2 regions of the Streptomyces sp. NPDC045899 genome follow, and region 1 is predicted to be linked to the other one. Evidence: riboswitches for the same ligand, from Rfam matches in the RefSeq annotation. Region 1 holds a riboswitch; the other holds the start of a gene.
What was found. A riboswitch is a leader RNA that binds a small molecule or an ion and turns the genes downstream of it on or off. The one in region 1 is predicted to bind cyclic di-AMP.

Region 1 (5,692 bases):
CCGCTCGCCCACCCACATGGACGACACCGACTCGCCCAGTGGCCCGTCAGCCGGAAGCCTGGAGTGACGGACGGCGGCCGCGAGGACCGGACGCTCCGGCTGCGGACCAGCGAAAGCGAGAGAGACCGGTGCGGGTGCGAGGGAACGGGGCTCGTACGAGCGCCCGTACGGAGCAGGGGGCGACCTCGGGGCGCCTGTCCCGGTCCCGTTCGCGCCCCCGGAGCCGCCTCCACATGCTCGTCGACACCAGCGCCGCCAACGGGCCCACCGGGGCCACCGCGGGCGGCGCGTCGGCCGATGAGCCGTCCAGGGTGGTCCTGGGCCGGCGGCTGGTGCGCTGGGTTCCCGGGCTGCTGATCGTCGGCGGGATCATCTTCGACCTCGGTTCCCCGGCCAACTACACCGCGGGTCCCTTCCTCTCCGCCGCCCCGCTGGTCGCCGCTCCGCTCTTCGGGCTGTGGGAGACCGTCCTCACGGCGGTCCTCGCGCTCGCCGCGGCGGTCACACTGGCCGAGTTCCACGGTGTGAAGGACCCAAGCCAGGCCCTGTCCGAGATCATCACCGTCGCCACCGTCACCCTGCTGGCGCTCCTGATCAACCGCCTGGTGCGGCGCAGCGACCGCCGGCTGGCCTCGGCGCGCGGCGTGGCCGAGGCGGCCCAGCGGGCCGTCCTGCCCGTACCGCCCGCCCGGCTGGCCGGGCTGGACGTCGCGGCGCGCTATGTGGCGGCCGAGCGGTACGCCGCGATCGGCGGTGACCTGTACGCGGTGCAGGACACCCCGCACGGCGTCCGGCTGGTCGTCGGCGACGTCCGCGGCAAGGGGCTCCAGGCCGTCGAGACGGTCGCGATCCTCATCGGTTCCTTCCGGGAGGCCGCGGAGCAGGAGACGACGCTGGAGGGGCTGGCGGGGCGGCTGGAGCGGGCGTTGCAGCGCGAGGGCGCGCGGCGGGCGGACCTCGAGGGGTTCGAGGGGTTCACCACGGCCGTCCTGGCCGAGATCCCGCGCGGGGACTCGACCCTCCGGGTGATCAACCGCGGCCATCCGCCACCGCTGCTGCTGGAGGGGGCCGACGGCGGCCGGACGGACCGGGGCGGCTGCACGGTGCGCCGGGTCGACCCGGAGGCGTCGGCGCTGCCGCTGGGGATGGGGGAACTGGGCGGCTGGCCGGACCGGGTGACGGAGCTGCGCTTCACCGAGGGCGCGACCCTGCTGCTCTTCACGGACGGGGTGACGGAGGCGCGCGACCGGGAGGGCGTGTTCTACGACCCCGAGGACCGGCTGCGCGGTCGCCGCTTCGACGGCCCGGGCGAGCTGCTGGACGCGCTGGTGGCCGATGTCGAGCTGCACACCGGCGGCGGGACGTCGGACGACATGGCGCTGCTCGCACTGCGCCACCGCGGCAACGGCAACGGCAACGGCGGTGGCGCCGACGGCCGCGGTAGCGGTGGTCACGGCAATGGTGAGGGACTCGTGAAGGACCCCGGCCACGGACCGTAGTTGACCATGCTCCCTACGCATAACAATTGATGCACGATCAGCGGTTCCAGGGTTTTGCACACCCTTTCCCTGGAGGGTAACTCGCCCCTGTATGTCCAGAATTGGTGGCTAAGTTCAGACCAAAGCTGTGCTGATTCCTCAGAACAGCTTGGAATCACATAGCGCTCTCTATTAACGTTCGATAACGCAGCGCGGTCGTCACAACCGTCGCAAGGGCGGCACCGTGCGCCGTCGCCGAATCCCGTAACGCACAGCGGCAGCAGTAGCACTGCACCACAACAGCACCAAGGGAACCGGGGAACCACCACCTTGGGGTGAATCGGGTCGAACCTGACCCGTAGGAGACCTTCCTGCTCCGAACCCGTCAGCTAACCCGGTAGGCGAGAGGGAAGGAAAGGAGTGCGCCCCAGTGGCGTCCAACAGGTCTGTCCTGGACGAGGCTCCATACCGCGCATCGGGCGTCGGTTCCGGCACCGCCACCGCCTATGGCCCCGGTTTCGACGCGAGTGGAAGCGTGAGGTCCGGTGGCGGATTCGCCACTGAAGGGGGCTTCGCCGAGGAGGCGGGCTTCGCCGCCGACCAGGGGGAGTACGCGGTGAACGGCGCAGAGGGCCCGGCGGGCCCGGGGCCCGACAGCGAGACCTGGGAAGAGTGGAACCCCACGGAGGAGTCCATCTCCGTACGCGGTCGGCACCGCGTGGTGAAGCAGCGGGGCGGCACGATGGCGCGCAGCGGCGCCGTGCTCGGCGTCGGTGTCATCGCCGCGGTCGGCGCGGGCGGGATGGCCAGCGCCAAGGACCGTCCGGCGGCCCCGATTTCCATGCCCGACCTCGCCCACGTCGCCGACGAGGTCAAGGACCGGCTCCCCGACGCCGGGAACATCCCCGGTATCGGCTCGCTGATCTCCGACGACGACGGCTCCGCGACCACCGACGCGGCCCCCCTCTCCCAGGCCGGGCTGACCACCCAGGACGAGGCGAGCGGCACCACCGACGCCGGTGAGGCGCTGCGCGCCCGCATCCTCCAGCAGGCCGAGAACCAGCAGAACTCCGCCGACGAGGAGAAGCGCACCGCCGCCGCCGAGGCCGCAGCCCAGAAGGCCGCGGACGAGGTCGCCGACGAGGTGGCCGAGCGCAAGGCGGAGGCCGCGGCCAAGAAGAAGGAAGCCGAGCGGAAGGCCAAGGAGGCCGCCGAGCGCAAGGCCGAGGCCGAGCGCCGCGCCAAGCTGGCCGCCGCGTACACCCTCCCCGTCGCCTCGTACACCCTGACCGCGGGCTTCGGCCAGGCCGGCGACATGTGGTCCGCCGACCACACCGGACAGGACTTCGCCGCCCCGACCGGTACGCCCGTCAAGGCGGTCCACGGCGGCACCATCACCCAGGCCGGCTGGGCCGGTTCGTACGGCTACCGCATCGTGCTCAAGCTGGATGACGGCACCGAGGTCTGGTACTGCCACCTGTCGTCCATGGTCGTCACCTCGGGCAAGGTGACCACCGGCGATGTGATCGGCCGCGTCGGCGCCACCGGCAATGTGACCGGTCCCCACCTCCACCTCGAGGTGCGACCCGGGGGCGGCTCCCCGATCGACCCGATGCCGTGGCTGCGCGAGCACGGACAGAACCCCTGATGCGCACGCACCCCTGATGCCCACGCACTCCTGATATCCACGCACTCCTGATATCCGCATACTCCGGCGGCCCTGGCGCTCTCTCCCCCCTTGACGCCAGGGCCGTCGGTTCGCGTCCGGAAGTGTGCGTGCGGGGGCGGCCGCCCGCCCCGGAACAAGGTCACTCACCGGTGCGTTGGAGTAACGCATGGCTGACAACAAGCAGAAGATCGGCGATCTCTCCGTCTCCCCGCTCTCCCTCGGCGGGAACGTCTTCGGCTGGACCGCGGACGAGACCGAGTCCTTCCGGGTGCTCGACGCCTACGCCGCCGCCGGCGGCAACTTCATCGACACGGCCGACGTCTACTCGGCGTGGGTGCCCGGCAACCAGGGCGGCGAGTCCGAGACCGTCCTCGGCAACTGGTTCGCCTCCCGCGGCAACCGCTCCGACATCGTCCTCGCCACCAAGGTCGGCGGCTCCCCGGAGCGCCGAGGACTCTCCCCGGCCACCATACGGGCCGGGATCGAGGACTCCCTGCGGCGGCTGCGCACCGACTACATCGATCTCTACTACACCCACTACGACGATGAGTCGGTGGCGGTGGAGGAGATCGCCACCACCCTGGACGCACTGGTCAAGGAGGGGAAGGTGCGCGAGCTCGGCGCGTCCAACATCAGCGCCGAACGGCTCGACTCCTTCCTGACCTTCACCACCCAGGAGGGCCTGGCGCGCTACGCCGCCCTCCAGCCCCACTACAACCTGGTCTCACGCGACACCTTCGAGGGCCCGCCGGCCGATGTGGCGATCCGGCACGGTCTGGCGACCGTCCCCTACTTCGCGCTCGCCGCGGGCTTCCTCACCGGCAAGTACCGCCCCGGCACCGCGGTCGACAGCGCGCGCTCCCCGCGTGCGGCCGCACACCTGGAGACCGAGCGCGGCCGGAAGGTCCTCGCGGCCCTCGACGAGGTGGCCGCGCACCACGGAGCCGAACCCGCCACGGTCGCCCTCGCCTGGCTCTCCACCCGGCCCACGGTCGTCGCCCCGATCGCCAGCGCCCGCAGCCTCGCCCAACTCCCGCCCCTCCTCGCGGCGGCGGACCTCCAGCTGACCCAGCCGGAGCTGGACCTCCTCACCAGCGCCTCGGCCTGAGCCGCGAACGCGGCGGGCGGAAACCGACTCCGCCCGCCGCGGCCGGCGATGAGACCTCTACGAACGCCGATCGGCGAGGGCCCAGGAGGCGAGGGCGACCCCACCCGCGACGGCGAACACCGACGGCCAGGCCCCGATCCTCTTGGCCAGGGGATGCGACCCGGCGAACGCCGCGACGTACATCCCGCTCAGCGCCGCCGCCGTCCCGTTCCCGGCCTTCTCCCGCCACCCCCGCGCGGCCGCGGCCCCGGCGGCGGCCAATGCCACGCCACCCAGCGGCCGCCGCTTGGTCCACCGGGCCACCCCGTACCCGCCGACCAACCCACCCGCGGCCACCACACCCGCCGGAACACCAGCCATCCCCATACCTCCCGCTCGTCGTTGCCTTGACCTTACGCAGCACCCCGTGACGCCGGGCGCGGACACCAGAACTCCCAGGTGAGCTGGACCTCAGCTCCATTCGGGTACGAGGCCGGGGGGCCCGACATGGCTGCGCCGGGATACTTCGAGTCATGTACGGGCGGCGACGGTGTACAGCCGTACGGCCGTATCGTCGGCGCGCTGCGAGATCAGCCGACGTGCCGGGCCAACAACGACTCCGGGATGCTGGACAGGATGGCGGGCTCGCGAGGCCCGCGGTGGGCGAAGTGGAGGTCCTCGCGAGCGCGCGTACACAGCACGAAGAGACGAAGACGCGCGTCCACTCCAGTCGGGTCCTCCGTGTACGCGTCCATGTCCGGGACGAAGACGCTGTCGAACTCCAAGCCCTTCATACTCGCCGTGTTCACGATCCGGATGGGGCGGGTCGAGAAGTCGACGGCATTCCGGTAACGGTCGTCGTACACATAGGCCTGTGTGTATTGGGATAGCCCCAATCGAGTCAGCCCGCTCTGTACATACCGCACCAAGCGAGTCGACCGGCACACGATTCCGATGCTCCGCTCCGGATGCGCGCTGAAGTACCGAGAGATTCCAGTGAGGAGGTACTCCAAGGAAGGCACCTTCAGGACGGTGGGGGTACTGCCGGTGCGAGTCGGGACAGGCATCTCGGACTGGTTCCGTGTTAGGAACTCCGATGCCAGCATCGCGATTTCCCGGCTGTTCCGGCGATTCCCCCACAGCGCGAGCGGATTCGCATGCACTCCGAGGCATCGGGATATCTCGGATACGGTACTCTCCTCGTCGCCGATCCGCTGGGCCTCGTCTGCGAAGACCGTGACGCCGACACCTAGCAGGCGGCAGAGCTGATAGAAGCCGACAGGCAGATTCTGCCCTTCGTCGATCACGAGGGATGCGGTGGATCTGACCTCGCGAAGAACGCAGTCTCTCTGCATATCGGCCCAGTCGTAGCACCATCCCTCATCGTCGATGTGTGGGGGGGCGGTCCGGAAGTGCCCGCGCCAGAAGTCCCGGATCCACCGGTGGTAGGTCGTGGTG
Region 2 (5,692 bases), on a different contig from region 1:
GCAGCGGTGGGCGACCGCGCGCAGCCCGCGCGGAACCCGGCCGAGCTGCATCTTGACCGCGGCGATGTCCGCGTCGGTGGGCGCGGTGGGCTCCGTCTGCGGAGGGGGCGTATCCATGAGTGGGAGTGTTCTCTATCGATCGGTTTCGGACCGGGCGCGAACGGAGCGCGAACGGTGCCGCATCAGCGGGGTGTGAGCGCCGCCGACGGCGCGTCCGCCGCGTCCACGGCGTCCCAGAAGTTGGTGTACCAGGGGCGTCCGGCCGCCCCCTGGTCGGTGGTGTGCTCACTGTCGGCGCTGCCGTCCACCACGCTGAAGCCGGTCTCCCCCGGCATCAGGAAGTGCAGCCGCTCCCGGGCCTGCTGCTCGGTGTAGGCCGGGTCCTGGAGCCGGACCTTCTGCTCCCGCAGCTTCTTCACGTCCTCGCGCGCCTGCTGCGCCTCGCGCCGCTGGTCGGCGATCTGCGAACGCTGGGAGATGTACTGCCGCATCGGGTAGGCCAGCGCCACCACCAGTGAGCAGACCACCAGCGCGAGCAGGGCGGCCCGGCCGGTGAGCCGGCCGCGGCGGCGCCGGGTGCGCACCCGGTAGACCCGGGCGGCGGCGTGCTCGCCGAGCGCCTTGAGTCTGGTCGCGGTGGAGAACCGGTCCCGATCCGCCGGCACATCGCCTCCCCGGTGATGACTTCGCTTGAGTGACGCCGTCCCCGGCCACGGTACGGGACCGCGGCCGGGGACGTGCGTCAGACGTGCCTGCTACTCAGGTCGAGCGCGTCCTCGCGTCCTTCGGCGGACGCTCGGAGGCGGGCTCAGCCCTTGTAGCGCGGGAAGGCGGAGCGGCCCGCGTACACCGCGGCGTCGTCCAGGATCTCCTCGATGCGCAGCAGCTGGTTGTACTTGGCCACGCGCTCGGAGCGGGCCGGGGCGCCGGTCTTGATCTGGCCGCAGTTGGTGGCGACGGCCAGGTCGGCGATGGTGACGTCCTCGGTCTCACCGGAGCGGTGGGACATCATGCACTTGAAGCCGCTGCGCTGGGCCAGCTCGACGGCGTCGAGGGTCTCGGTCAGCGAGCCGATCTGGTTGACCTTGACCAGCAGCGCGTTGGCGGTGTCGTTGTCGATGCCACGGGCCAGGCGCTCGGGGTTGGTGACGAACAGGTCGTCGCCGACCAGCTGGACCTTGTCACCGAGCTGCTCGGTGATGGTCTTCCAGCCGTCCCAGTCCTCCTCGTTCAGCGGGTCCTCGATGGAGACCAGCGGGTACGCGGCGACCAGGTCGGCGTAGTAGGAGGTCATCTCGGCGGCGGTGCGGGACTTGCCCTCGAACTCGTAGGAGCCGTCCTTGTGGAACTCGGAGGCGGCCACGTCGAGCGCCAGCGCGATGTCCTGGCCCGGCTGGTAGCCGGCCTTCTTGATCGCCTCGACGATCAGGTCCAGGGCCTCGCGGTTGGAGTCCAGGTTCGGCGCGAAGCCGCCCTCGTCGCCGAGACCGGTGGACAGGCCCCGCTCCTTCAGCACCGACTTCAGGGTGTGGTAGACCTCGGTGCCCCAGCGCAGCGCCTCGGAGAAGGACTCCGCGCCGATCGGCGCGATCATGAACTCCTGGATGTCCACGTTGGAGTCCGCGTGCGAACCGCCGTTGAGGATGTTCATCATCGGGACCGGCAGCAGATGGGCGTTGGGGCCGCCCAGGTACCGGAAGAGCGGGAGGTCGGACGCCTCGGAGGCGGCGTGCGCGACGGCCAGCGAGACGCCGAGGATGGCGTTGGCGCCGAGCGAGGACTTGTCCGGGGTGGCGTCCAGGTCGAACATCGCCTGGTCGATCAGCCGCTGCTCGGTGGCGTCGTAGCCGACGAGCTCCGGGCCGATCTGCTCGATCACGGCGAGGACGGCCTTCTCGACGCCCTTGCCGTTGTAGCGGTTCTTGTCGCCGTCACGGAGCTCGAGGGCCTCGAAGGCACCGGTGGAGGCACCGGACGGAACGGCGGCACGGCCCGTACTGCCGTCGTCGAGGCCGACCTCGACCTCGACCGTGGGGTTGCCTCGCGAGTCGAGGATCTCGCGAGCTACGACGACGTCGATGGACGGCACGAGGTTCTCCTTCGTATGTGTCTGCGGTAGCGACACGAGCCTAACCGGACCGGAGGGCCGTACCCCCCGTTCGCCCGTCCCGCGAGACAGGACGTGGCATAAATAGCCAGTTTTGGGTGCCGATATCTACATTTTCCGTGAACCGACGAACCCCGGCCGGAACGCACCGCGGGAACGGCGCGCCCGGCCGGGGCTCGTGGTCGACATGTGGCCGCCGGGACCCGGATCCGGCCACGGTCGGCCGGACCGCGGTCAGCTCAGGTGGAGCCGCTGGCCCGGGTAGATCAGGTCGGCCTGCTCGACGATGTCCTTGTTCCGCTCGAAGAGCTTCTTCCAGCCGCCCTCGACATGCTCGGCCTTGGCGATCTTGCCCAGGGTGTCGCCCGGCTTGACCTTGTACTCGCCGTCGCCCTTCTTCACCGGTCCGCGGGCCTCGGAGCGGGCGGCGCGGTCGGACTCGGAGCGGGTCTCGGCCTTCGGCTGCGCGGGCTTGGGCGCCGGGGCCTTCGACTCCTGCTGACCGGAGTCGGCGGGGGCGGACGGGGACGGGGTGCCACCGGTGGTGAGCCCGGTGCCGCAGACGGGCCAGGCGCCCTTGCCCTGGCCGGCCAGAACCTTCTCGGCGACCTGTATCTGCTGGTCCTTGCTGGCCTTGTCGGCCGTGGGGGCGAACGAGGTACCGCCGTAGGCGGCCCAGGTGGAGCTCGAGAACTGCAGTCCGCCGTAGTAGCCGTTGCCGGTGTTGATGGACCAGTTGCCGCCGGACTCGCACTGCGCGACCTTGTCCCACTGGGCGGTGGTGGCCGCGGAGGCGGAGGTGGCCCCGATCAGCGGGGCGGCCACGGCGGCGCCCGCGAGACCGGCGAGCGCGGCGATACGGGTGGCCTTGGACGGGCGGCGGTGCTTGCCGTTGGACTTGAGCATCGTTGGTTCGTTTCCTCACCGACGCCTACGAGGTGAGCTGTCGGGTTCGGGCGTGAGTTGCCCGGCCGGTCACCACCGATCGACGAATGATCGACGATCGATCACACCGGCTTCACCCCAAGCCGACGAGCCCGTTTCCACAGGCCATTCGGCACCTACCTTGGGTCCCCCGCTCCTGCCTTCGGCGCTGACGCGTCGGTTCCCCCCGACCGCCGGCAGGACTCGGCGTGACGATCGACGGTGCCCGCGGTGGCGAGCGGAACGACGGTAAGCACAGCCCCCGGGAAGGTTCAAACACCCCATTCACAGCGAGAGCTGCTGTATCTGATCTCACCCGGCCCACATCCACGCAGGTGGGGCCGGGTGCGGAGAGAACGGACAGGGGGTGCGCACCGGGAGATGTGACGAGATGTATGTCTCACCGTCGCCAGACCGGGCAATTCACCCATAACTACCGCTCCTTGGCGCTGAGGTCCAACCGCTGACCGGGGAGGATTAGATCCGGATTGTCCCCGATGAGGCTTTCGTTGCCTTTGTAGAGGCCCCGCCACCCGGTCGGCAACTGCTCGCGCCGGGCGATGTCTGAGAGGTTGTCACCGGGCCGGACGGTGTAGCCGCCCTCCGAGGCCTCCTCCGCGCGTTCCCCGCTGTCCCGCGAGGCATGCCGTCCGGAGGGCCGCGGGGCCGCCTGGTCATCGTCGTCGGCCTCGTCCGGGTCCGCGGCACCGCGGTGGCGTCCGGTGGGCCCGGGGTCGGCGCTCTCGTCCGGGGACTCCGAGGCGTCCGGGATGCCGGAGGAGTCGGAGGACTTCGTATCCGACGGGGACGGGGACGGGGAGTCCTCGTCGTCCTCGCGGTCGGAGGCGGACGGGGAGGGCGTCTCCCGCCCCTCCCCGCCGTCGGGCGTCCGGCGCTCGCCGGAGTCGTCCGAGGGATCCGCGGAGTCCTGGGAGTCCGAGGGCTCCGTGGCGTCCGCGGAGTCATCGCGGTCCTCCGCCGCGGAGCCGTCACGCTCCCCCTCCCCGCCGTCACCGCGCTGACCGGTCGACGGCGGAGCGGTGTAGCCGGGGTCCACCTCGGGGGCGTCACCGCCGTCGGACAGCCCCGCGTTCACCGCGCAGCTGGGCCAGGCGTCCGGACCGCGGTCGTCCAGGATCGACTGGGCCACGGATATCTGCTGGGAGCGGCTGGCCAGATCGGGACGCGGGGCGTACGCGGTGCCGCCGTACTCCTTCCACATGGACAGGGTGAGCTGCAGACCGCCGTAGAAGCCGTTGCCCTCGTTGGCGCTCCACATGCCGCCGCTCTCGCACTCGGCGACGCGGTCCCAGGTGGCGGTGGAGGCGGCCTGGGCGCCACTGGCCCCGAAGAGGGGGATGGCGAGTCCGGCACCCGTGATGCCCGCCGCGACGACGATGGCCGGAGCCTGACGGGGGCGGCGGTGTCGACCGTTCCCGGAACGCATGTGGTGGCCTCTCGTGTCGGCGGTTGAGTTGTCGGTTGAACATAGCGACGGCACCCGATCATCACAAGCCGGTGTATCCCAGGTCACGCCCCGGTCACGCCACTGATCATTCGTCACTTATGTCGTCCGCCAAGGGCCTTCGCCGCCTCAGCCGCCAGGGGAATTCCAGCTCACCGGAAGGGTGCGCAGCCCCCGCATGATCAGCCCGCCGCGCCAGCGCAGATCGTCCGGATCCGCCGCAAGCCGGATATCGGGGATACGCCGCAGCAGGGTGCCGAGGGCGGCCTGGGCCTCCAGCCGGGCGAGCGGGGCGCCCAGGCAGTAGTGGATGCCGTGGCCGTAGCCCAGGTGCTGGTTGTCGGTGCGGGTGAGGTCCAGCACATCGGGGTCCCGGAAGCGCTCCGGATCACGGTCGGCCGCGGCGAGCACCACCAGTACCGGCTCCCCCTCGGCGACGCGCTGTCCGCCGAGGGTCAGCGGCTCGGTGGCGAACCGCCAGGTGGCGATCTCCACCGGACCGTCGTAGCGGAGCAGCTCCTCGACGCCGGCGGCGAGCAGCCGCTCGTCCCCTTCTTCCAGGGCCCGCTGGAGCCGGGCGCGTTGAACCGGATGGCGCAGCAGTGCGTACATCCCGTTGCCGATCAGATTGACCGTGGTCTCGAACCCGGCGAACAAGAGGATGAAGGCCATCGCGGCGGCCTCGTTCTCGGTGAGGTGCTCCCCGTGGTCGCTGGCCCGGATCAGTCCGGAGATGAGGTCCTCGTCCTCCCCTTCCTCTCCGAGCGTCTCCCGTTTGCGGTGGATCAGCTCGGCGAGATAGGCGCGGATGTGCTTCACGGCACGGGCGACACCGCCGCGCGGACCACCGCCGTGCCGGATCATGGAACCCGCCCAGTCCCGGAAGTCGTCCTGGTCCTCGCGGGGCACCCCGAGCAGATCGCAGATCGCGTAGATGGGGAGGGGGAAGGCGAACTCATGGATCAGATCGGCCTCTCCCCTTTCCTCGAACGCGTCGATGAGCTGATCGGTCAGCTCCTGGACCCGCGGGGCGAACGCGGCGACCCGGCGCGGGGTGAAGGCCTTGGACACCAGCCGCCGCAGCCGGGTGTGGTCCGGGGGATCGATATTGAGCAGATGTGTCATCAGATCGGCGCGCTGTTCACCGGGGATGCCCACCTTGCCCCGGGCATGGGCGGATTCACTGTGGGTCCTCG

Region 2: it holds a riboswitch for cyclic di-AMP, as region 1 does, so the genes downstream of both, AC07FT_RS30335 (transglycosylase family protein) here and AC07FT_RS15160 (M23 family metallopeptidase) in region 1, are expected to answer to the same signal.

Annotation. Positions count from the first base shown of each region.
Region 1 covers NZ_JBWKKP010000008.1:279,200-284,891, forward strand. Annotated here, with positions in the region: gene AC07FT_RS15155 (PP2C family protein-serine/threonine phosphatase) at 234-1,499, shown strand; cyclic di-AMP (ydaO/yuaA leader) riboswitch at 1,761-1,897, shown strand; gene AC07FT_RS15160 (M23 family metallopeptidase) at 1,909-3,126, shown strand; gene AC07FT_RS15165 (aldo/keto reductase) at 3,314-4,255, shown strand; gene AC07FT_RS15170 (hypothetical protein) at 4,313-4,615, opposite strand; gene AC07FT_RS15175 (DEAD/DEAH box helicase) at 4,825-5,692, opposite strand, start outside.
Region 2 covers NZ_JBWKKP010000027.1:33,560-39,251, reverse strand. Annotated here, with positions in the region: gene AC07FT_RS30350 (DUF501 domain-containing protein) at 1-117, opposite strand, end outside; gene AC07FT_RS30345 (FtsB family cell division protein) at 183-665, opposite strand; gene eno (phosphopyruvate hydratase) at 809-2,089, opposite strand; gene AC07FT_RS30335 (transglycosylase family protein) at 2,342-3,013, opposite strand; cyclic di-AMP (ydaO/yuaA leader) riboswitch at 3,021-3,210, opposite strand; gene AC07FT_RS30330 (transglycosylase family protein) at 3,465-4,478, opposite strand; gene AC07FT_RS30325 (cytochrome P450 family protein) at 4,626-5,692, opposite strand, start outside.